DNA from 2 places in the Capillibacterium thermochitinicola genome. Region 2 is predicted to be linked to the other one. Evidence: a T-box and tRNA genes for the amino acid it is inferred to sense, from the RefSeq annotation. Region 2 holds a T-box; the other holds one or more tRNA genes.
What was found. The T-box of region 2 lies ahead of G5B42_RS06810 (valine--tRNA ligase). A T-box ahead of a tRNA ligase gene usually reads a tRNA of that ligase, here a tRNA-Val.
Positions count from the first base shown of each region.

Region 1 (10,754 bases), on a different contig from region 2:
ATCGTATTGACCTCGTCATCCTGTAAAGTGCGGTCGGGCGTCCGGAAAGTCAAGGAAAAGGCCATACTCCGGCAGCCGGCCGGGATTTTATCGCCTTGGTAGACATCAAAGAGGTTCACCGCTTCCAACTTGTCCCCGCCGATCTCCCGGAAGAGGTCGGTAACTGCTTGCGCGCTGAACTTTTCCGGCAGGACCAAAGCGAGATCCCGCAAGACCGGCGGGAACTTCGGAAGGGGTGCCACGCGGATGATCTCTTTATCCACCGCGGACCAGAGCAAATCCAAATTGAGCTCAAAGAGGATAACCGGAGTCGTCAGGTCGAACTCCTTTTTCACCGCGGGATGAATCTCGCCGACAAAGCCAACTGGGTGGCCGGCGACTTCAACCACTGCCGTGCGGCCCGGATGCATTGCCGGGTGTTCGCCCCGGCGAAAGCGGACGCCTTCAACCCGTAAATGGTCAAAAAGCGTTTCGAGCAAACCTTTCCCGTCGTAAAAATCGACTTCCCGGTCGTTTTGGTTCCACCCCGGTTCGTTAATCCGTCCACTGAGCCCACCGGCCAAATGCAAGGGTTCGTCGGGTAATTCTTCCGCCTTCTCCTTGGGGTGATAGACGTGGGCGATCTCAAAGACCTGGAGATCGTGGTGGTTACGGTTGGCGTTGTAGCTTAAACTCTCCAAGACTCCCGGGAGTAAAGTGGTGCGCAGCATGGAACCTTCTTCACTCAAGGGGATCATCATCTTAACTGTTTGGCGCAATTGATGCCCTTCCGGGATGTTCAAGCGGTCGAACATTTTCTCCCCGAGAAAACTATAGGTAATGATCTCGGTTAACCCGAGCCCTAAAAGAAGGTTCCTGACTTTGGCGGAAAACTCTTGTTCCGGCGTGAGCCGCCCAACGATCTGGGCCGCGGGATAGGTCGCCGGAATATTGTTGTAACCGTAGATCCGGGCAACTTCTTCCGCCAGATCCGCTTCGTTCTCAATATCCAACCGGTAAGAGGGCGGTACCAGATAGGTTTTCCCGGCAGCCTTGTCTTCCTCCGTTTGGAAATTCAACCGCTGGAAGATGGCCATGATCTCCTCTTTTTCCAGCCGGGTTCCGAGTAAGGCATTGATCCGCTCCGGACGGAACCAAATTTTCCGTGCCGCCGGGGGGCGGAAATTCAAGTCAATAGTTCCCTTCGCCACCTGGGCAATCTTTAGTTGTTGGACTAGGAAGGCAACGCGGTCCAAAGCCAGAGTTACGCTCTCCGGATCCAGGCCCTTTCCGAAACGGATGGCGGCTTCGGAACGGATCGCAAGCTCCTGGGCGGTTCGACGGATACTGACCGGCAAGAAATAGGCGGACTCCAAAAAGATGCTGTTGGTCGCCACGGTTACCTCGCTGTCAAACGCCCCCATTACACCGGCGATACACTGCGGCCGCTCAGCATCGGCAATCACCAGTTGGCCGGCTCTTAGTTTTCTTTCTTCGCCGTCCAGGGTTTGAATCAGCTCATTCTCTCGTGCCGCGCGGACCACAATCTTCCGGTCCTTCATCCGGTTAAGGTCAAAGGCATGGAGCGGTTGGTTAAACTCCAACATTACATAGTTGGTCAGATCCACCAGGTTGTTGATGGGACGCATCCCGGCCGCCAGAAGACGAGTCTTTAACCATAAGGGCGATTCCCCGACTTTGACATTGAGGAAGACCCGTCCTGCATAGCGGGGAGCCAGTTCGGGATTCAACACTTCAACGGTGACCAAATCATGGATGGATTGTTCCAGTTCATCTTGGACGGAAAATTGGGGCATTTTTACCTGTGACCCCGTCAGGGCCGCCACTTCCCGCGCGAAATTCAGCATGCCGTAACAATCAGCCCGGTTTGGGGTTAACTCCAAGACCAAAACATGGTCGTCCAATCCTAAAACAGCCGGTAAATCAGTATTTAAGTCGGTGTCGCGGGGTAAGACCATGATTTCTTCAGACTTTCGCGCCAGACCCAGCTCTTCTTCGGAGCAGAGCATCCCTTGGGAGACAACACCCTGAAATTCGACCGGCTGAATTGCTTTCCCGTCGGGGAGGATTGAGCCGGGCAGGGCAACCGGCACCTTATCCCCCACTTTCAGGTTGGTGGCGGCGGTGACGACGGTCACTTCGCCACCGGGCAAACGGATTCCGCAGACCAAGAGCTGCCCGGCGCGGGGGTGGGGCTGGAGGCTGGTAACCTGACCAATTTTGAGGCTGCGGTAGGCAGCGCCCAGATTGATTACCTCATCGACTTCTAGCCCGGCCATGGTTAAAAGCTCGGCCAATTCCTCTGGGCTTTGCTCCACCGGAACATATTCTTGTAACCATCTATATGAAACACGCAATCCTTATTCCCCCCTTAGCAAAATTGACTGAGAAAACGAAAGTCATTCTCATAAAAATGGCGGATGTCCGTAATCCCGTACCGTAGCATGGCGATGCGTTCAACTCCCATGCCAAAGGCAAAACCCGAATAGACTTCCGGATCATATTTGGCCATCGCCAGCACTTTGGGGTGAACCGAACCGGAGCCTAAAATCTCAATCCAGCCGGTATTCTTACAAATGCGACACCCCTTACCCTGGCAGACACAGGAGACATCCACTTCCGCACTGGGTTCGGTGAAGGGAAAGAAGCTTGGTCGTAACCGGACCTGCCGGTCTTCACCAAAGAATTTTTTGACAAAAACGGTTAAGACCCCTTTCAGATCGCCAAAGGTTATTCCCTTATCCACCAGCAGCCCTTCAATCTGGTGAAAAAGCGGTGAATGCGTCGCATCCAGAGCGTCGCGGCGGTAAACCCGGCCGGGGACAATAATCCGCACGGGCTCGGGATAGAGCTTCTCCATCGCCCGAATTTGCACAGGAGAAGTGTGGGTGCGTAAAAGGATATTATCGGTGATGTAAAGCGAATCATGCATCTCCCGTGCCGGGTGCTCCGGCGGTATGTTCAGGGCTTCAAAATTATAATAATCAAATTCCACTTCTGGACCTTCCGCCACCGAAAAACCCATCCCCAAAAAGGTCATGGTAATCTCTTCAATGATGATTTGCAGTGGATGGGGGTGGCCCCGGCGCGGCCGTCGACCCGGGAGTTCAACGTCGATCTTTTCCCGTTCAAATTTGGCTTCCGCTTCGCGCCGTTCCATCTCCGCTTGGCGGATTTTCAGCTCGGTCTCCAGCCTTTCACGGAGCTCATTAATGGCTTTGCCAACCAGCGGACGCTCTTCCGCCGAAAGGGTCCCGAGTGTCCGCGAATATTTGGTGACAACACCCTTTTTCCCAAAGTACTTCAGCCTAATCTCAGCCAGTTCCGGCGAAGAAGCGGCAGCCTGAATCTCCTGCAAGGCTTGTTCTTGAATGGTTTTCAATTCATCTTGCATAAAAAACCCTCCTTCCCAATTGAACCAATAAAAATAGTAAAATAAAAACCTCCCGCCCGCCATTGGGACGAAAGGTTAACTTCCGCGGTACCACCCATCTTAGTCATACCGACTCCACTTTACCGATCCTTGCCTGCCCGGCAAGGGTCGTTTCCGATAACGGTGGAAACCGGCATAGCCTACTCCAATTTCAACTAGCAACTCCAGAACGAACGATAACCGCCTTCCCGGGGAATGTTCTCAATTTACCATTCCTCCCTGTGCCGTTCCGTGCGGTTACTCTTTCCTTCCTCGTCTTTCCGTATAATTAAATTTAATTGAGGTTTATCAGTTCTTTATATAACAGATAGGCTGTGATCGACCCGGTAATCTCAAATAGTTTCCAGAAAAACTCTGCGGAAAGGATCATAAAACCCCTCCCCTTCCATTATTCTGGTCGAAACTGCCCGCCATTTACTCACATTATAGCATAAGCCCAGCGGGTTTACAAGTACTTAACGATAGTAAAAATTATGCGTGCGGCGGACATTTTGGCAACCGGGTCCTGTGTGCAAAAAAAGCAGGTCTTCCCTGCCTTTTTCTCAAATATGGTGGGGAGGAGCGGGCTCGAACCGCTGACCTCTACGATGTCAACGTAGCGCTCTAACCAACTGGGCTACCCCCCCAAAGCAAAATTAATAATAACACAAAACCACATTTAAGTCAATAGGTCTTTTTTTTCTTTTTTTTCGATAAAAAAATGAGAATAAAAACCCCGGTTAATGACCTGATTAACCGGGGGTTGCGCGTTATTTAACCGCTGCCACCGGGTATTTGCCCCGCTTGGTATAGTGGGTATGAAGTAAATGATGACTCTTTTCACCCAAGGGCTGACCCAGGAATTCTTCGTACAGGGTTTTGACGGCCGGATTTTCGTGGGATTTGCGCAACGGTAAACCACGATCGGCTTCGTAGATCGCTTCAATCCGTTTTTTCCGGACCGCATTGGTCGTGCCGATCGGTTGACCGCCACCGCCGATACAACCACCCGGACAGCACATGATCTCGATAAATTGGTAATCCGCTTTTCCGGCTTTAATCAACTCCATCAATTGTCGGGCATTTGCCAATCCGTTGGCCACCGCTACTTTAACCTTCGTTCCCTTTAAATCTACCTCCGCCTCTTTGATCCCTTCAATGCCGCGGACGGCGGTAAAGTCCACGGACGGTAATGGCTCTTTGGTGACCACTTCGTAGACGGTCCGGAGGGCGGCTTCCATTACTCCGCCGCTGGCCCCGAAGATCACACCGGCACCGGTCGTAATCCCGAAGGGATCGTCAAATTGTTCTTCGGGTAACTGGTTAAAATCAATCCCGGCCTGCCGGAGCATTTTCCCAAGTTCGCGGGTGGTTAAAACGGCATCCACATCGGGATAACCGGAAGCGGACATCTCCGGACGACCGCACTCAAATTTCTTGGCGGTACAAGGCATGATGGAGACCACATAAATATTCTTCGGGTCGATTCCGGCCTTCTCCGCGTAATAGGTCTTCGCAAGCGCACCAAACATCTGCTGCGGCGATTTGCAAGTGGAAAGGTGGTCTAAATACTCGGGGTAAAAGTGCTCGATGTATTTGATCCAACCCGGGCTACAGGAAGTAATCATCGGGAGCGTGCCACCATTGTTCAAGCGTTCAATCAGTTCATGGCCTTCCTCGATAATTGTTAAATCGGCGGTAAAATCAGTATCGAAGACGCGGTCAAAGCCCAACCGTCGCAAGGCAGCAACCAGTTTGCCGGTGGTAACCCGGGCCGGTTCCAAACCAAACTCTTCGCCAATGGAGACCCGGATCGCCGGCGCCGTTTGGACCACCACATGTTTTTCCGGATCCGCCAGTGCCGCCCAGACCCGTTCCGTATGATCCTGTTCGTAAATGGCACCCACGGGACAGACCAACGAACATTGGCCGCAGAGGACGCAAGCCACATCGTTCAAGTTCTCTCCGCCCGCCGGGAGGATTTGGGTCTCCATCCCCCGGTTGGCGGGGCCAATCGCCCCCACCCCTTGTACCTCATGACAGACTTCCACACATCTCCGGCAAAGAATACATTTATCCGGATCCCGGACGAGGGCGGGCGTTGACTCGTCTTTTGGATATTCCGGCCATTTTGGGGTCGGGAAGGACTGCGCTCTGACCCCCAATTGGTCGGCTAAAGCCTGTAATTCACAACGTTGGTTGCGGACACAATTCAAACAATCCTGGGGGTGGTTGGATAAGAGAAGCTCTAAATTCATTTTGCGCGCTTGGCGTACAGTGGGTGAATTGGTAATAATCACCATACCGTCGGTCACCGGTTGCGAACAAGCCGTTTGGAGTGTGCGCGCCCCCACAACTTCCACCACACAGATCCGGCACATGGCGTTAACCTTTAAATCTTCATGGTGACAAAGGGTTGGGATCTTAATGCCGGCTTTTTGGGCGGCTTCCAAAATTGTACTACCCTTTGGCACCTCTACTTTTTGACCATCGACGGTCACACTTACCATCACCAAGGTTTTTCACTTCCTTTCGGCATTTATCAACCGCATCCAGTTGTCTGGCTTTTGTGTGGCTTCTTTTCCCGCACAAATTTCTCTACATTATAATTTAAATATAATTAAGCAGTTAAGCAGTTCGGGATTAATCAGGATATCCTTATGTATTGGTGAAAGTCCTGCCGATCCTATTTACGGCCGATGACCCATTCATCGATAATGTTATTGTTCACCAAATGTTTCGCCACGATCTGCCGGGCTTTCTCGGCCGAAATTTTCCCATATACAATCCGGGGTTGATCCGGAATTTCCACTTCGACAATGGGTTCCTGTTCGCAAAGGCCTAAGCATCCAGTTGGCGTCACCGCAATCCCGGTGAGATTGCGTTTGTTAATTTCATCAAGAATTGCCTTCATGGTTTCACGTGCCCCGGCGGCAATTCCACAGGTGCCCATCCCAATGACTACTTTGGTTTGCGGTTTCTCTCCCCGTAATTCGGTTAGACGTCGTGCCTGGTCCCGGATTTTTTCCAGTTCCGCCAGCGAAGTCATGTTCTTTCCTCCTTCATGAACATTGATCCGATTTTCACAAATTTCCGGTTCATTCAAATTATATCCTGCGGTAATAAAAGATGTCAATCCTCGATCCAAATTGTTAAAATTGATCGATCGCCTTCACGATCTGATTAATAATGTTCAGAGCGGATTTAATCTGTGTTTTGGTCACATCTTTATGGGTGACAAAACGTATTTCCGTGGGCGAGGTCGGGTTGGCCAAAACCCCGTGTTGGGCAAGGAGAGCGGAAAAACGCTGGGCGGAAATGCCAAGTTTGGCCACGGAACAGATCAGAATGTTGGTGGGAAAAGCATCAGGGTCAATCGTTAACCCGGGAATATTGGCCAATCCCTCGGCAAGTAGCCGGGCGTTGACATGATCCTCCACTAACCGGTCAACCATCTGTTCCAGGGCGACAATCCCGGCCGCCGCCAGGATTCCGGACTGGCGCAATCCCCCTCCCAACAATTTACGGACTTTGCGCGCCTTGTCAATAAAGTCTTTTCTTCCGGCCACGAGCGAACCGACCGGCGCGCCCAATCCCTTCGAAAGACAAAACATCACCGAGTCAACAGGCGCGGTCAGTTCCCGGACATCGGTGCCCAGGGCGATGGCCGCGTTAAAAATGCGTGCGCCATCCAGGTGAACCGGTATTCCCCGCTCATGGGCCACCTGGGCCATTACGCGGGTTTGTTCGGCGGTGAGCACCGCTCCGCCTGCCCGGTTATGGGTGTTTTCCAAGCAAAGTAATCCAGTGCGGGGAAAATGAAGATCGTCCGGCCGGATGGCCGCAGCAATCTGTGCCGGCTCCATAAAGCCTTTCCGCCCTTGGATGGTCCGGGTCTGGACGCCAGAAAGGAGGGCGAGTCCTCCGACTTCATAATAGAAGATATGCGATTCGGCCTCCAGGATTACTTCATCCCCCCGCTGCAAATGGGTCATCGCCGCCACTTGGTTGCCCATGGTACCACTGGGGACAAACATGGCGGCCTCCTTCCCGATCTTCTCCGCGGCGATTGCTTCCAATCTCCGCATCGTCGGGTCTTCACCATAAACATCATCCCCCACTTCCGCAGCGGCCATTGCTTTGCGCATTTCGGCCGTGGGTTTGGTCACCGTATCGCTTCGTAAATCAATCAGTTCTGCCATGAAAATACTCCTTTCTATGGTAAGTACTCTATATCACTGGGTAACAGCGGGAAAGACGGTCTTTCTTCGTTTCCCATATTTCCTTCAACCCTAGTCCACTGCGGGGATCCACCCAGTCGGGAACCAGTTCCAGCAAAGGCCGGATGACAAAGGATCTTTCCAGTAACCGGGGGTGGGGTATGGTCAAAAGGTCAGAGGCCATGACCCAAGACCCGTAGAACAGGATGTCCAAATCAAGGGGACGGGGACCAAAGCGCGGTCCCTCCGTACGACCGGCCGCCTTTTCCAGCATTTTAAATTTATACAGCAAAGTTAAAGGCAGCTCCTGTGTTTCGCCGACACAGACTTGATTTAAAAACCAAGGTTGATCCAGGTAACCAACGGGCTCGCTCTCGTACACCCGGGAAAAAACCACGTTGTTGAGGAGAGCCGTCAGTTCCGCACGGGCTTTCCGTAAATGCTCCTCCCGGTCGCCAATGTTGGTTCCTAAAGCCACTGCAATAATCGGCAAGTCTCTGGTCCTTTCTGTTTTTGTTTTTAGTGAGAATGATTTGCGGAATGAATGATCGCGTCGGTCATGCGGGCTACCCGGACCATCGCTTCCACATCATGAACACGAATCAGATGGGCCCCGCGGGCAATCCCCACCGCGACCGTGGCGGCCGTCCCCTCCAAACGCTGGTCCACCGGCAAATCCAGCACATGACCGATCACCGACTTCCTGGAGGTTCCCAGCAGGATCGGCGCCCCTAATGCCTTTAACTCATCCAAACGGTTCAAAACGGTCAAGTTGTGTTCGGGTGTCTTGCCAAAACCAATACCCGGATCAATAATGATCTTTTCCCTTGGTAAACCATGGGCTACAGCCAAATCAATACTCTTTTGGAGAAAGGCAGCAATTTCACCCATGAGATCCGTATATTCCGGCGTCGTTTTATTATGCATCACAATCACCGGCACCTGGGCGTCCGCCACAACCTTGACCATCGCGGGGTCCTTTTGTAAGCCCCAAATGTCATTGATCAGATCCGCACCCGCCGCTAAAGCCGCCTTCGCCACCGCCGGCTTATAAGTATCCACCGATAAGGGAAGCGGAATTTTTTGGGCCAGGGTTTCCAGCACCGGAAGGACCCGTCTTTTCTCCTCTTCCTCGCTAATCTCAGTATAACCCGGCCGTGTTGATTGGCCGCCAATATCCAAGAGGTCGGCCCCGGCCTCAAAAAACGCTTCGGCCTGACGCAAGACTTTGGTCAGCAAATGCTCCTGTCCCAAAAGGCCGTCACCGGAGAAGGAATCGGGCGTGATATTGATGATCCCCATAATATAAGTCCTTTTTCCCCATTCAAAACGCCGGTTTTTAATCGTCAGCGGCGCCGGCCCTCCTTCAAGGTTGGTCAAGAGGCGGTTTAATTCCCGCGCCAGGTCCGCAAGGCCAAAAGGTTGCCGGGGCAGCAATTCCAATAAACGCCGGTATTGGGTACGGGTGCCCATGATAATAGCCTCCCCGGCCTCCGCCTTTAAGTAAGCCATCTCTTTCCCCAGGGCAACCTCGCCCCCTTTGGCCAGCATCTCTTGTTTCAAAATATTCGCCGCCGGGGCGGAAATATTGCTTACTTTAACAATCAGGAACTCTCCTTTGCCAATCATCAATTCCAAACCTTCGGGCGTAACCCCGATACGGATCATCTCTTGCCAAACTGCGGCCGGTTGATTGGCGGAGATCAGACGCAACGAAAATGCCATCGCTGTTTTCCTTCCTTTTTGTCCAACTTTTATCCCAGTAGAAAAGATTAACTTTTCCTACTTCGTTGTCAACGTTATAGATCCTCCCTTTTTTATGCACCCACGATAAAAATGGCCGTAACGGCCATCATTAAAAAAGAATCAGATCTGCTCATGGAGGAGCTCGCGAAGCCGGCAAAGGGCGGTTTTCTCCAGGCGGCTGATCTGAACTTGAGAGACCCCGAACTTCTCCGCCAGCTCACGCTGGGTCTTTTCCCCAAAAAAACGCTCTTCAATAATCATTCTCAATCTTGGTTCCAACTGGTGCAGGGCTTGCCGGAGAGCAAAATCCTCGACCAATTCTTCCTCGACCTCGGCACCGACCTGGTCTTCCAAGGTTAAGGCCGCTCCGTCTTCTTCGTAAACTACCTCTTGTAAGGAAGTAAGGGGTTTGCTTACCTCGAGGGCGGTCGCAATCTCTTCCCGGCTTAGGGCAGTAAGCTCGGCCAATTCCGCGAGGGTCGGCTCTTTCCCATGCGCGGCAATAAAATCGGACCGCGCCCGCATCACCTTCTGCGCCAGTTCCTTCTCTCCCCTGCTCACCTTGATCAAGCCATCGGTCCGGAGATATTGTTTGATCTCACCGATGATCAAAGGGACGGCGTATGTCGAAAACTTAACTTCCAGTTCCGGATTGAAACGTTCAATTGCTTTCATTAAACCCAGGGCCCCGATTTGGACCAGATCATCGTATTCGACCCCCCGCCCGGCAAAACGGCCCACGATACTTTTGACCAGACCCAAGTTGCGTTCGACCAGAACCGCCTTGGCTTGGTCATTCCCGGACGCAACTTGATTGAGTAAGGCGCGGGTCTCCTCATGGGACAAACGATCGGGACTGGGTTGACTGTCATTGACAATCATGGCTACTATTTTTACTCCGTTCGGGTTTCTTCACCATTAAAACTTTTGTCCCTTGATTGGGCTGGGATTCAATGGTCATTTCATCCATAAAAGATTCCATAAAGACCAGCCCCAACCCCATACGCTCCGGATCCGTGGAATAGGCCGGTGTTTTGGCCAGATCCAAATCCTGAATGCCGCAACCTTCGTCGATGACCTCGATCATCAGGGTGTCATCTTTGATCTTTAATTCCAGGCGCACCTCCCCAACGTGGTCCGGATAGGCATGGATCACACAGTTGGACACTGCTTCGGAGGTTGCGACCCTAATTTCCTCCAGCTCATTAAGGGTGAAATCAAGCTGCGCGGCAAAAGAAGCGACAATCACACGGGAAAGACTGACATTATCGGGTAAGCTGGGAAAAGAAATATTCAAATAATTTTCCTTCATTCCCTGGCCAGCCTCCTTACTCTATATTTTGGGCTTCCTCGAGGGAAGAACAGATCGTCATGAC
Region 1 is NZ_JAAKDE010000016.1:66,290-77,043, reverse strand. It holds gene pheT (phenylalanine--tRNA ligase subunit beta) at 1-2,357, opposite strand, end outside; gene pheS (phenylalanine--tRNA ligase subunit alpha) at 2,372-3,394, opposite strand; gene G5B42_RS08685 (YqzL family protein) at 3,708-3,803, opposite strand; tRNA gene G5B42_RS08680 (tRNA-Val) at 3,983-4,059, opposite strand; gene G5B42_RS08675 (NADH-dependent [FeFe] hydrogenase, group A6) at 4,183-5,928, opposite strand; gene G5B42_RS08670 ((2Fe-2S) ferredoxin domain-containing protein) at 6,099-6,461, opposite strand; gene ltaE (low-specificity L-threonine aldolase) at 6,565-7,614, opposite strand; gene folK (2-amino-4-hydroxy-6-hydroxymethyldihydropteridine diphosphokinase) at 7,643-8,125, opposite strand; gene folP (dihydropteroate synthase) at 8,152-9,357, opposite strand; gene G5B42_RS08650 (sigma-70 family RNA polymerase sigma factor) at 9,499-10,260, opposite strand; gene spoIIAB (anti-sigma F factor) at 10,247-10,690, opposite strand; gene G5B42_RS08640 (STAS domain-containing protein) at 10,707-10,754, opposite strand, start outside.
Region 1: it encodes a tRNA-Val, which carries the amino acid that the T-box ahead of G5B42_RS06810 (valine--tRNA ligase) is inferred to sense. The anticodon was not compared.

Region 2 (10,754 bases):
AGAATCGCTCTCCCCACCACATTTTCCAACGGGACGAAGCCCACATTGCGCTCGTCCCGGCTGTCCATACTCCGGTTGCGGTTATCGCCCATGACAAAAACAGTGCCCCGGGGAATGATCGTCCACTCGAAATCATCGTACATCTCTTCCATGATATAGGGTTCATGGACGGGCAGGCCGTTAATCCGTAAAGTTCCGTTGCTGATCTGGAGGTTCTGCCCTTCGGTGGCGATCACCCGTTTGACAAATTTCTTGGTCGGATCCTTCGGTTTAATCACCACCACTTCGCCGGGCTTCGGCGGGCGAAAACGATAGGTTATCTTGTCCACGATCAGCCTTTGCCCTTCGTACAGGTTAGGCTCCATGGACTTACCTTCCACTTTGTAGGTTTGAAAGATAAAGACCATAATAAAGAGGGCGGTCAACACCGAACTGGCGATTGATTCGATCCACTCCCTGAGTTCTGACTTGTTAAACTCCAATGGACTAACCTCCTCAACGACTGTCTTTCTTCCCCTGATTCTTCTCCCGACTCTAACTTTAACGCTTTAAAATGGTTAAAGTTCCCTTTGGTTCTCCCGGTCGAAAATCCGCCAAAATCCGCCGGCGGCCAAGCCATTATGGCTTCGCCCCGGCGGACAGTTTTGCATAGCAGGTTAGTCCTCCCTGGAGAGTTCCGCCAGGCGGTTTTGGATTTTTTCGTAGTCGATTTCAAGAGCAGCCAGTTTCTTCCGCTCCTTCTCCACCACCGCCGGGGGCGCTTTGCTGACAAACTGTTCATTCGCCAGTTTCGCCGTGAGCCGTTTTCTCTCCTCTTCCAAAGTTGACAACTCTTTCTGCAACCGTTTCAGCTCCAACTCGAAGTCAACCATCCCGGCCAGTGGTAAAAAGACCTCCACCCCTTCCACCACGGCGGTCATCGCCTTGGCCGGCTTTGCGCTGGCACTGTCGTGCACCTCCATCTTGCTTAAGCCCGCCAGTGTCTCCAGATACAAACGGTTTGCGTTTAGGACGGCCTGTTTGGCAGCGTCCGTTAAGAAGATGGCCTCCACCTTCCGGCCCGGTTCGACCCCGACTTCGGCGCGGATATTCCGGATCGCCCGGGTCAGATTCATGATCAAGCTCATCTCCGCTTCCGCCTGTTCGTCCAGGAGCCTTTCGTCCACTGCCGGCCACGGGGCCAACATGAGGGTTTCGCCCTGGTGGGGCAGGGCCTGCCAGATCTCCTCCGTAATAAAGGGCATATAGGGGTGGAGTAAAGCCATGGTCTGCCGCAATACGGTTACCAAGACCGTCTGAGTGGTACGCCTGACCTCCCCTTCCAGGCGGAGCGCGGGTTTGGCCATCTCAATATACCAATCGCAGAATTCGCTCCAGATGAAATCATAGAGCACGTTGGCAAAACCACCCAAGTCATACCGGTTCAACATGGTTTCGGCGGCCGCGATCACCCGCTGCAGACGGGACAAGATGTACCGGTCGGCCAGGGAAAGGGCGGAGAGATTCAGTTCTTCCTCCTCCGCCGGGTAATCCTCCAGGTTCATCAGGACAAAGCGAGCCGCGTTCCAGATCTTATTGGAAAAATTGCGGATCCCGTCGATCTTTTCCATCTGGAACCGCTGGTCTTGGCCGAGGGTCGTCCCGGTCGCCAGGGTGAAACGTAAAGTATCGGCCCCGTATTTCTCGATCACGTCCAAAGGATCAACATTCGTCTCGGGCCGGGACTTACTCATCTTTTTCCCGTCCTTATCCAGGACCAGACCATGGATCAGCACTTCATGGAAGGGTTTCTCCCCCATAAACTCCAGGCCCATGAAGATCATGCGGGCGACCCAGAAGAAGATAATGTCCCGGGCCGTCACCAGCACAGCCGTGGGATAAAAATGCTTGAGCTCCGCCGTCTCTTCCGGCCAGCCCATGGTCGAGAAGGGCCACAAAGCCGAAGAAAACCAAGTGTCAAGGACATCCGGATCCTGTTCCAGGTGGGAATGGCCGCATTTCGGACAGGTCTGCGGTTCCTCCCGGGCCGCGAACTCAGCCCCGCAGTCCTGGCAATACCAGATGGGAATCCGGTGTCCCCACCAGAGCTGCCGGGAGATACACCAGTCACGGATATTCTCCATCCAGTTCAAATAGATCTTGGTGAAGCGCTCGGGGACAAAACGGATCTTCCCGTCTTGGACCGCTTTAATCGCCGGGGCGGCCAGCGGTTTCATCTTGACAAACCACTGTTTGGAGATGAGCGGTTCGATCACCGTGTCACAGCGGTAACAGGTCCCGACCGCATGGGTGATAGTCTCTTCCCCGGCCAGGTAACCCCCGGCCTCCAGTTCCGCGAGGATTTGTTTCCGGCATTCATCCCGGTCCATCCCGGCATACTTCCCGGCGGCCTTGGTCATCTTGGCGTCAAAACCGATCACGGTAATCTGTTCCAAATTATGGCGTAAACCGACTTCAAAGTCGTTGATATCGTGGGCAGGGGTGACTTTCACCGCGCCGGTGCCAAACTCGGGATCAACCATCTCGTCGGCGATAATCGGAATCTCCCGGTTCACGATGGGCAGGATCACCGTTTTCCCGACCAAATGCCGGTAGCGTTCATCTTCCGGGTGGACGGCCACCGCCGTATCCCCCAGCATGGTCTCCGGGCGGGTGGTGGCCACCTGAATGTACCCGTCGCCGCTGGACAGCGGGTAGCGCAGATGCCACAGGCGTCCGGTTAGCTCCTCGTGTTCCACTTCGATGTCGGAGAGGGTGGTCGCACACTGCGGACACCAGTTGATCAAATAACTCCCCCGGTAGATCAGGCCCTTTTCGTAAAGGCGGATAAAGACCTCCCGCACCGCTTGGGAACACTTTTCATCCATGGTGAAACGCTCCCGCTGCCAATCACAGGAGGAGCCCAGCTTCTTTAACTGGCGGATAATCGTCCCGCCGTATTCTTCCTTCCACTGCCAAACCCGCTCCAGGAACTTCTCCCGCCCGAGTTGGTGCCGGTTAAGCCCTTCTTTCGCCAACTCCTCTTCCACGCGAACCTGGGTCGCGATGCCGGCATGGTCGGTCCCGGGGATCCACATCGTGTTATCCCCTTTCATGCGGTGGTAACGAACGAGGATATCCTGGAGCGTGTTGTTGAGCGCGTGGCCCAAATGGAGCCGCCCCGTGACGTTCGGCGGCGGAATGACAATGGCGTAAGGTTTCCGGTCCGGATCCACCTCAGCATGGAAACAGTTGTGCTCCAGCCAGAAACGGTACCATTTCTCTTCGACCGTCTTCGGGTCATAGGCCTTTGGTAACAGACGATTCATGGCAATTCCTCTCCTTTGTCTCTTCAACCTGGTTAAGGGCTAGCCGTCAGGCAAGGCCCTATCCTATAAAGAAAAACCTTTCATCCTTAAGGACGAAAGGTTTCTTTTCGTGGTACCACCTTATTTCCCCTGCCGACAAAATGGCAGGGGCACTCAAAGGCGATAACGGGCACACCGCTGCGCTCTATTAAGGCAAACGCCTTTTCGACCGCAGAACTCACGGACGACCTTCACCATGGAAGTGTCCGCGGGGTCTTCCAGCCTCCGAACCCCTTCTCTGTCGGCGTTCCATGGTTACTCCTTCCGCTCATCGTTTCGATCAAATGCTTTTTCCCTATAATACCTGTTTTCTTTTACGCTTGTCAAGACATATAGAGCTTTTTCATCTCTTCGAGACCCCAGTTGGGAACATCGGCCGCGCGCCCCGCCGCCCCGAAGGCTTCAATCTTCTTCTTGACTTCAGCGGCAATGGCTTCACGGGCTTTGGTGTTATACTCCCGCGGGTCAAAGGCAGCGGGGTGCTCCACAAAGAACTTCCGGATCGCGCCGGTGGCGGCCAGACGGCTGTCGGTATCGACGTTGATCTTGTTTATCCCACAAGTGATCGCTTTCTGCAGCGCGGGGATGGGCACACCTTTCGCCGCCTCCATTTTTCCACCGTACTGGTTGATGATGTCAATGAGTTCCTGTGGTACACTGGAGGAACCATGAGAGACCAGATAGGTGTTGGGGAGTTTTTTCCGGATCTCTTCAATAATATCGAAGGCTAATTTCGGTTCGCCCTTAAATTTGTAGGCCCCGTGGGAGGTTCCGATCGAGATCGCCAGGGCATCCACACCGGTCTTTTCCACAAACTCAACCGCCTGGTCCGGATCGGTCAAGACCGTCTTCCCGGAACCGACCCCGTCTTCAATCCCGCCAAGGGTCCCCAGTTCACCTTCGACCGTCACGCCACGGTCGTGGGCATACTTGACCACTTCCGCGGTAACCTTCACGTTATACTCAAAAGTGGAAGGAGTCTTCCCGTCTTCCATTAACGAACCGTCGATCATGACCGAGGTGAAACCTAAATCGATTGCCCGTTTCACCGTCTCAAAACTGTTCCCATGGTCCAGATGGATGGCCAACGGCACCTCCGGGTTGAGTTCGGCTCCGGCTTTAATAATATTGACAAGGTACAGATCCTGGGCATACTTTAAGGCCCCTCTACTGACCTGCACAATAACGGGGGCTTTGGTCTCCTGGGCCGCCATCATAATACCCTGCATCTGCTCCATGTTATTCACGTTAAAAGCACCGACGGCAAAAGGCTTACCTTCTTTGTAAGCTTTAAGACTTGTTTCCAAGATCGCCTTCATCGTAACAATCATTGCACTCTCTCCTCTTCTCCTGTAATTTTAATCGACACCGTCCACCAAGGCGTGAACGTTGGTTTTAATTATCATCCCTCATTTTTTACCGCAACTATCACCCACCTTCTTCCCCATCCTCATTTAGTTCGGCTGGACGGTCAGGTGTATTTTCTTCCGCGCTTGCTTCTTCTGTTTCGCCTTCTTCTGCTATGCTTTCTGCTTCCGTGCTTTCCCCAATATGTACTTCCGTTTCTTGGCTAAAATCAGTGTCAAGTCTATCTAGACGGTTCTGAAGGGCAGTCACTGCTTCCTCCAGCCGCTTGAGGCGGTATTCACAGTCGCTTTTCAGGAGCAGGGTGTACCCCCACGCGTAGATCAGAAAATAAGCCAGAAAATTCTGCGGCTCAAAACCATCAAAGAAAAAAGCATATATTATTGAAGCCGACGCCGCAACCAGCAGTAACAAGCCAAAATAATAATTGCCGTCCCGCTCAAACTTAAAGTTAAATTTCATCCGTTTTCCCCTCCTCATTACTCCTCAATCGGCGGTTAAATCAATCTGCAATTGCTGATTAAGAATCCAGTCATCGACAATGGGCAATTCATCCAGACTTTTCAAACCGAAATACTTGAGAAATTTCTTGGTGGTTCCATAAAGAATCGGGCGGCCGGGACCGTCTTTCCGCCCCGCTTCCTCAATCAGCCCGCGCTCCAAAAGCGTCGTCAGCGAGCTGTCCACTCGCACCCCGCGGATGGTTTCAATCTCCGCGCGGGTAATCGGTTGCTTATAGGCAATAATCGCCAACGTCTCGAGGGCAGCCTGTGAAAGGGGGGACGGCCGGGGGACCTTCTTCAATTTTTCCAGGTAGTCGGCGTACTCCGGCTTGGTGACAAACTGGAAACCACCGGCCACTTCCTTTATTTGAATCCCCCGCTGCTCGTCGAGGTATTCCTCGTTTAACTCCGCCAAAAGCTGCTCGACCGTCTCGTAGTTCAGCGCCAGGATCATACTCAATTCCTTCACGGTGACGGGTTCCGAAGAAGCAAAGATCACCGCCTCCAGCACTGCTTTGGCCTTCCGCCAGTTCACGTTCACCCCTCCCACCGGACAATCACGATCTCACCAAAGGTCATCTCCTGCTGGACTAGGACTTTTCGCATCCGGATCAGCTCAAGTAAGGCCAGGAAGGAAGCCACCACCGCTTTGCGCGAAGCCAAACCGGAAAAGAGGGTGCGGAAAGAAACCCGGGATCCCCGGGCCAATCCGTTCATAATCTTATCCATCATCTCCTGGATCGAATACTCTTCCTCCGGCATTCCTTCCAACTCGAGGCGGGGCAGTAAACTTTCGAGCAAAGCACTGAAGGCCTGCACCAAATCCCACAGGGTCACCTGCCCGACCGTTTCGGCAGCGGCGGCCACTTCCAGGTCGGGGAAATACCCGCCCGTCCGCGGGAGGAACCGGCTGGCTTCCGCTTCCCGTTCCTGGAGCCGAGCGGCCACTTCCTTCACCTTTTTATACTCCATCAATCTTTCAACCAGTTCGAGACGGGGATCTTCTTCTTCCAGGGTTTCCTCTTCCGTCTCCACCAACGGCCGGGGCAACAGCATCCTGGCCTTGATCTGCATTAAAGTAGCCGCCATCAACAGAAAGTCAGCGGCGACGTGCAAGTCAAAAAACTCCATGGTTTGCAGGTAAGCCAAAAACTGGTCGGTAATCTCCACAATCGGTATGTTATAAATATCAATCTCCGCCCGTTCGATTAAGTGGAGTAAAAGATCCAGGGGCCCGGTAAAAACCGCCAGTTTAACCTGGTAACTTGCCTGCTGGTCCGTTCGTCTTTTAATTTTTCGCATCGGCACTCCGGAGCAGGGCCAGTTCGATGCTGGCCGGTTCCCCTGTTTCATCATGGTGGTGTTTAATCAGCGAAACAACGGACGGATCAATCCCCAAACTTTGGGCCATATAAGCCCCCCGGTCCGGATGGTGCAGATCGACATAGAGGGCATGACTTAAACCGGCTTCCCCTCTTTTCGCCCATTTCACACGTAAACTCGGTAGAAACCGGCGAATCAGTCCGACCTGAATCCGGTTCCACCAGGAGATTTCGCCTTTTACTTTTCCGACATCGTGAAGTAAGGCCCCCTGGATTAGCAGGGACAGATTGGCCTTACTGGTATCAACCTTTTCCGATAATAAGTATCTCGCCACGGTAACGGCATGTTTTTGGTCAGCATAACTCATTTGGTTAAAGAGAAAAAGGCCCGCTTCATCCAGATAACTTTCGACAAATTGACGGTCGGTCTTGTTCAGTTTACGCCGAAAAAGATCAATCGCTCTGCGCCAAGCAGCCAAAAACATCCCTCCTTCCTTCGTGCATTCCTTACAACAGATTGGAGGTTAAATCCAAAACCCCGTGATCAGGAAGGACCCAAAGTTCATCAGGATTGAGAAAAAACGGTTAAACGGCCGGTTAAAGATGAATAAAAGAGCAAACAGGATGATAAAACCATGCCGTTCAAGCTGTGTGTAAAAGTGAAAAGCTTGTCCCCGCAGGAAGTAACGGACCAGTCTGGACCCATCCAGCGGCGGGATGGGCAGCAAATTAAAAAAAGCCAGACTTAAATTTAATAACATTCCCGCATAAAAAAACTGGAACAACAAAAAACCAAGCGCCGAATCGAACGCAAGCGGCCAAAAACCCAGATTAAGGAGGCGCAGCGGTAAACCGAAAAGGCAAGCCAGGACGAGATTGGCCGCGGGTCCGGCCAACGCCACCAAGACGAACCCTTTGGCCGGGTTCCGATAATAACGGGAATCAACCGGCACCGGTTTTGCCCAACCGAAGCCAAAACCGCGCAGGTTTGTGATAATAATCATGATCGTCCCCAGGGGATCCAGGTGAGCAAGAGGACTCAGGGTTAAACGGCCCATGAGCTTCGGCGTTGGATCACCTAATTTATAAGAAACCATGCCGTGGGCAAATTCATGAATCACCAAGGAGAACAGGATAATGGGGACGGTCAAAATCAAGCGGTAAAGTTCGGGCATTGGTTATCCTCCAACTAGCAAAAACAACCATAAAGTATTATAACACAATTTACCCACTGACACCAAGTCTTCAAAAGCTCTTTTAGCGGTCTATAACCGCAAAAACAGACGGAAAGCCATCTTTCCGTCTGTGGGCAAAAGGCAATTTATTTTGCAATAGGTTCTACTTCCGACTTCACCTTTAACCGTTCGGGGATCAGATCATTCTGGATCAACTGCTCATAGGTCTCCCGCCGGACGATCAGTTCGGCTTCCCCCTCCGCAACCAGGACTACCGCCGGCCGCGGCAGGCGGTTGTAATTGCTCGCCATCGAATAATTGTAAGCACCCGTATCGAAGACCGCCAGCAGGTCACCGGGTTCAGGGGTAGCCAGCGGCAGATCCCAGATCAACATGTCGCCCGATTCACAACATTTCCCCGTCACGGTGACGACTTCGGTCAGGGGCTCGTTCATCTTATTGGCAAGGGCTCCTTCATAGACCGCCTGGTATAGGGCGACCCGCGGGTTATCGGTCATTCCGCCGTCCACCGCCAGGTAAGTACGGACCCCGGGAATCCGTTTAATATTTCCCACCGTGTAAATGGTTGTTCCGGCAGACCCTACAATCGAACGGCCCGGCTCCAAAACCAGGAGCGGAAGAGGATATTGTAATGCGGTTAAACGTTCCCGGGCATAGCGGCCGATTTTGCTCACGATCTCCAGCAGGGCACGGGGTTTTTCCTGCTTATTATGGGCGATCCCAATCCCGCCGCCCAGATCCAGGACTTCGGCAACAAAACCGGTTTGAGTCCGGGCCTCCGCCATAAAAGCCGTCAACACATCAATTGCGGCCTTAAACGGCTCAACCTCAAAAATCTGCGATCCGATGTGGCAATGAAAACCCAACAGCTTAATCTGGGGAGAAGCAAGCGCGATCTTGACCGCCTTCAAAGCAACGCCGTCGTTGAGCCCCATCCCGAACTTGGAATCTTCCTGTCCCGTCTGGGTATAGGTATGGGTATGGGCGGTAACTCCGGGTTTTAAACGGAAGACGACCCGCGGTTGGGTCTTCGTCTCCATCGCCAGCTGGATTAAGGTCTCCAGTTCCATCAGGTTGTCGACCATAATCCGGCCAACCCCGTTTTTCAGGGCCATCACCAGCTCCGCCCGGGACTTGTTATTCCCGTGAAAATTAATATTCTCCGCCGGGAAACCTGCCCGCAAGGCGGTATAAAGTTCCCCGCCGGAGACCACATCCAGGCCAAAACCTTCCTGATAGACCAAGCCGCACATGGCCTGGGTCAAGAAGGCTTTTCCAGCGTAAACCAACTCATAATTCGGGTAAACGCCCTTCAAAGCCTCGTGGTAGGCCCGGCAATTCGCCCGGATCTTTGCTTCGTCCAAAACGTAGAGCGGTGTCCCAAACGCTTTGGCAAGTTCAACCACATCACACCCGCCGATCTCCAAATGACCTGAGGAGTTGATGGTCAAATCCCGTTCGAAATATTCCCTGGCGAGCATCCTATTCCTCCTCAAAAACGCTTCAAGTCCGTAGCCATCTAAAAAGCGGTTTTCCCCGTGTTTATTCTTTTTATTCTAGCACTACCGGAAGGAAGAAGTCAAGAAACAAGGCATTAAAAGGCATCCCCGCTTAGACAAAGCAACTGCCACCGATAAACTCGCGCAGGATTGAATTGGACGGGACCTCCGTCTCATCCAGCGGCAGGAAATAGGCGGTGAATTTCAAGAGCCGCTTTGCTTCGGCATACTCCGACACCTCCGGCGGGATCGCCTGTAGGAGGGGCTCCACATACTTTTTCAAAATAGCCAGTTCGTAGATGAGGGCGGAGTTAAACATGATATCGGCTTCCTCCTGGAAGGGGAAAATATTCTTCTCTTCCCCCTGGCGGACCGCCGGCCAGAGGCGTAAAGTCATCAGGGCATCGTGACCGCGGAACTGGCTGTCCCGGACGATCCGGCGGATTAGACGGTTGTCGGTGGTGGGGATCCGGTTATGGTTATCCATGTTCAACTGGGTCAAAGCGCTGATATAAACCTTGAACTTGCGGTCCTTCGGTACCGACTGGGTCAGTTTTTCGTTCAGTCCGTGGATCCCCTCGATCAGGATCGGTTGGTCCGGTTTGATCTGAAGAACTTCCCCCCGGTATTCGCGCTCTCCCTTCATAAAATTGAACCTGGGAATCTCAACCTTTTTCCCCATAATCAAATCGGCCAGTTGTTCGTTGAAGAGATCCAGATCGATCGCTTCCAAAGCTTCAAAGTCGGGTTCACCCTTTTCATTGCGGGGAGTCCGGTTCCGGCTGACAAAATAATCATCCAAGGAAAGCGAGACCGGCCGGACTCCGTTGACCCGGAGCTGAATCGCCAACCGCTGGGTAAAAGTGGTCTTCCCCGACGAAGAGGGGCCGGCAATCATCACCAGACGGATCCTTTCCCGGTCGCGGGTAATTTCGTCGGCGATGTGGGCAATCTTCTTTTCCTGCAGCGCTTCGGCCAGCCGGATCAGTTCATGCCCCTTTCCCGCCTCGATCATCCGGTTCAATGACCCGATGTCATTGACTTCCAATACCTCGCCCCATTTTTCGTATTCATAAAAGATCTGGGACAGTTTGCGTTGCTCCACATAGGGCGGGACCTTCTCCGGCGAAGTTTGGGACGGATAACGCAAAAGAAAGCCGGGCAGGTGAAACAACAACTCAAACTCCTTTAAAAAACCGGTGCTCGGCAACATGTATCCGTAATAATAGTCATAATAGTCGCCACAGCGGTAAATGGAGACTTCCTGCGTTTGCTTGTAAGACAAAAGCTGAGCTTTATCGGTCAAGCCCTCGGCTTTGAAGAGCCGGATCGCCTCTTCCAATGGCATCTTCTGCTTCTCGATTTTTTCGTCGGCGGCAATGATCGCCCGCATCCGCTCTTCCACCAGCCGGAGATCTTTCTCCATCACCGGCCGTCCAATATAGAGTTCGCCGTACAAGCCCTTGCTTAAAGAGTACATGATCCGCACCTGACAGCCGGGGAAGACTTCCTTCGCCGCCCG
Region 2 is NZ_JAAKDE010000013.1:1,314-12,067, reverse strand. It holds gene lepB (signal peptidase I) at 1-482, opposite strand, end outside; gene G5B42_RS06810 (valine--tRNA ligase) at 657-3,308, opposite strand; T-box leader at 3,394-3,628, opposite strand; gene G5B42_RS06805 (ketose-bisphosphate aldolase) at 3,671-4,666, opposite strand; gene G5B42_RS06800 (hypothetical protein) at 4,776-5,174, opposite strand; gene scpB (SMC-Scp complex subunit ScpB) at 5,199-5,756, opposite strand; gene G5B42_RS06790 (segregation and condensation protein A) at 5,753-6,517, opposite strand; gene G5B42_RS06785 (HDIG domain-containing metalloprotein) at 6,504-7,016, opposite strand; gene G5B42_RS06780 (site-2 protease family protein) at 7,062-7,712, opposite strand; gene lysA (diaminopimelate decarboxylase) at 7,859-9,214, opposite strand; gene G5B42_RS06770 (nucleoside kinase) at 9,345-10,754, opposite strand, start outside.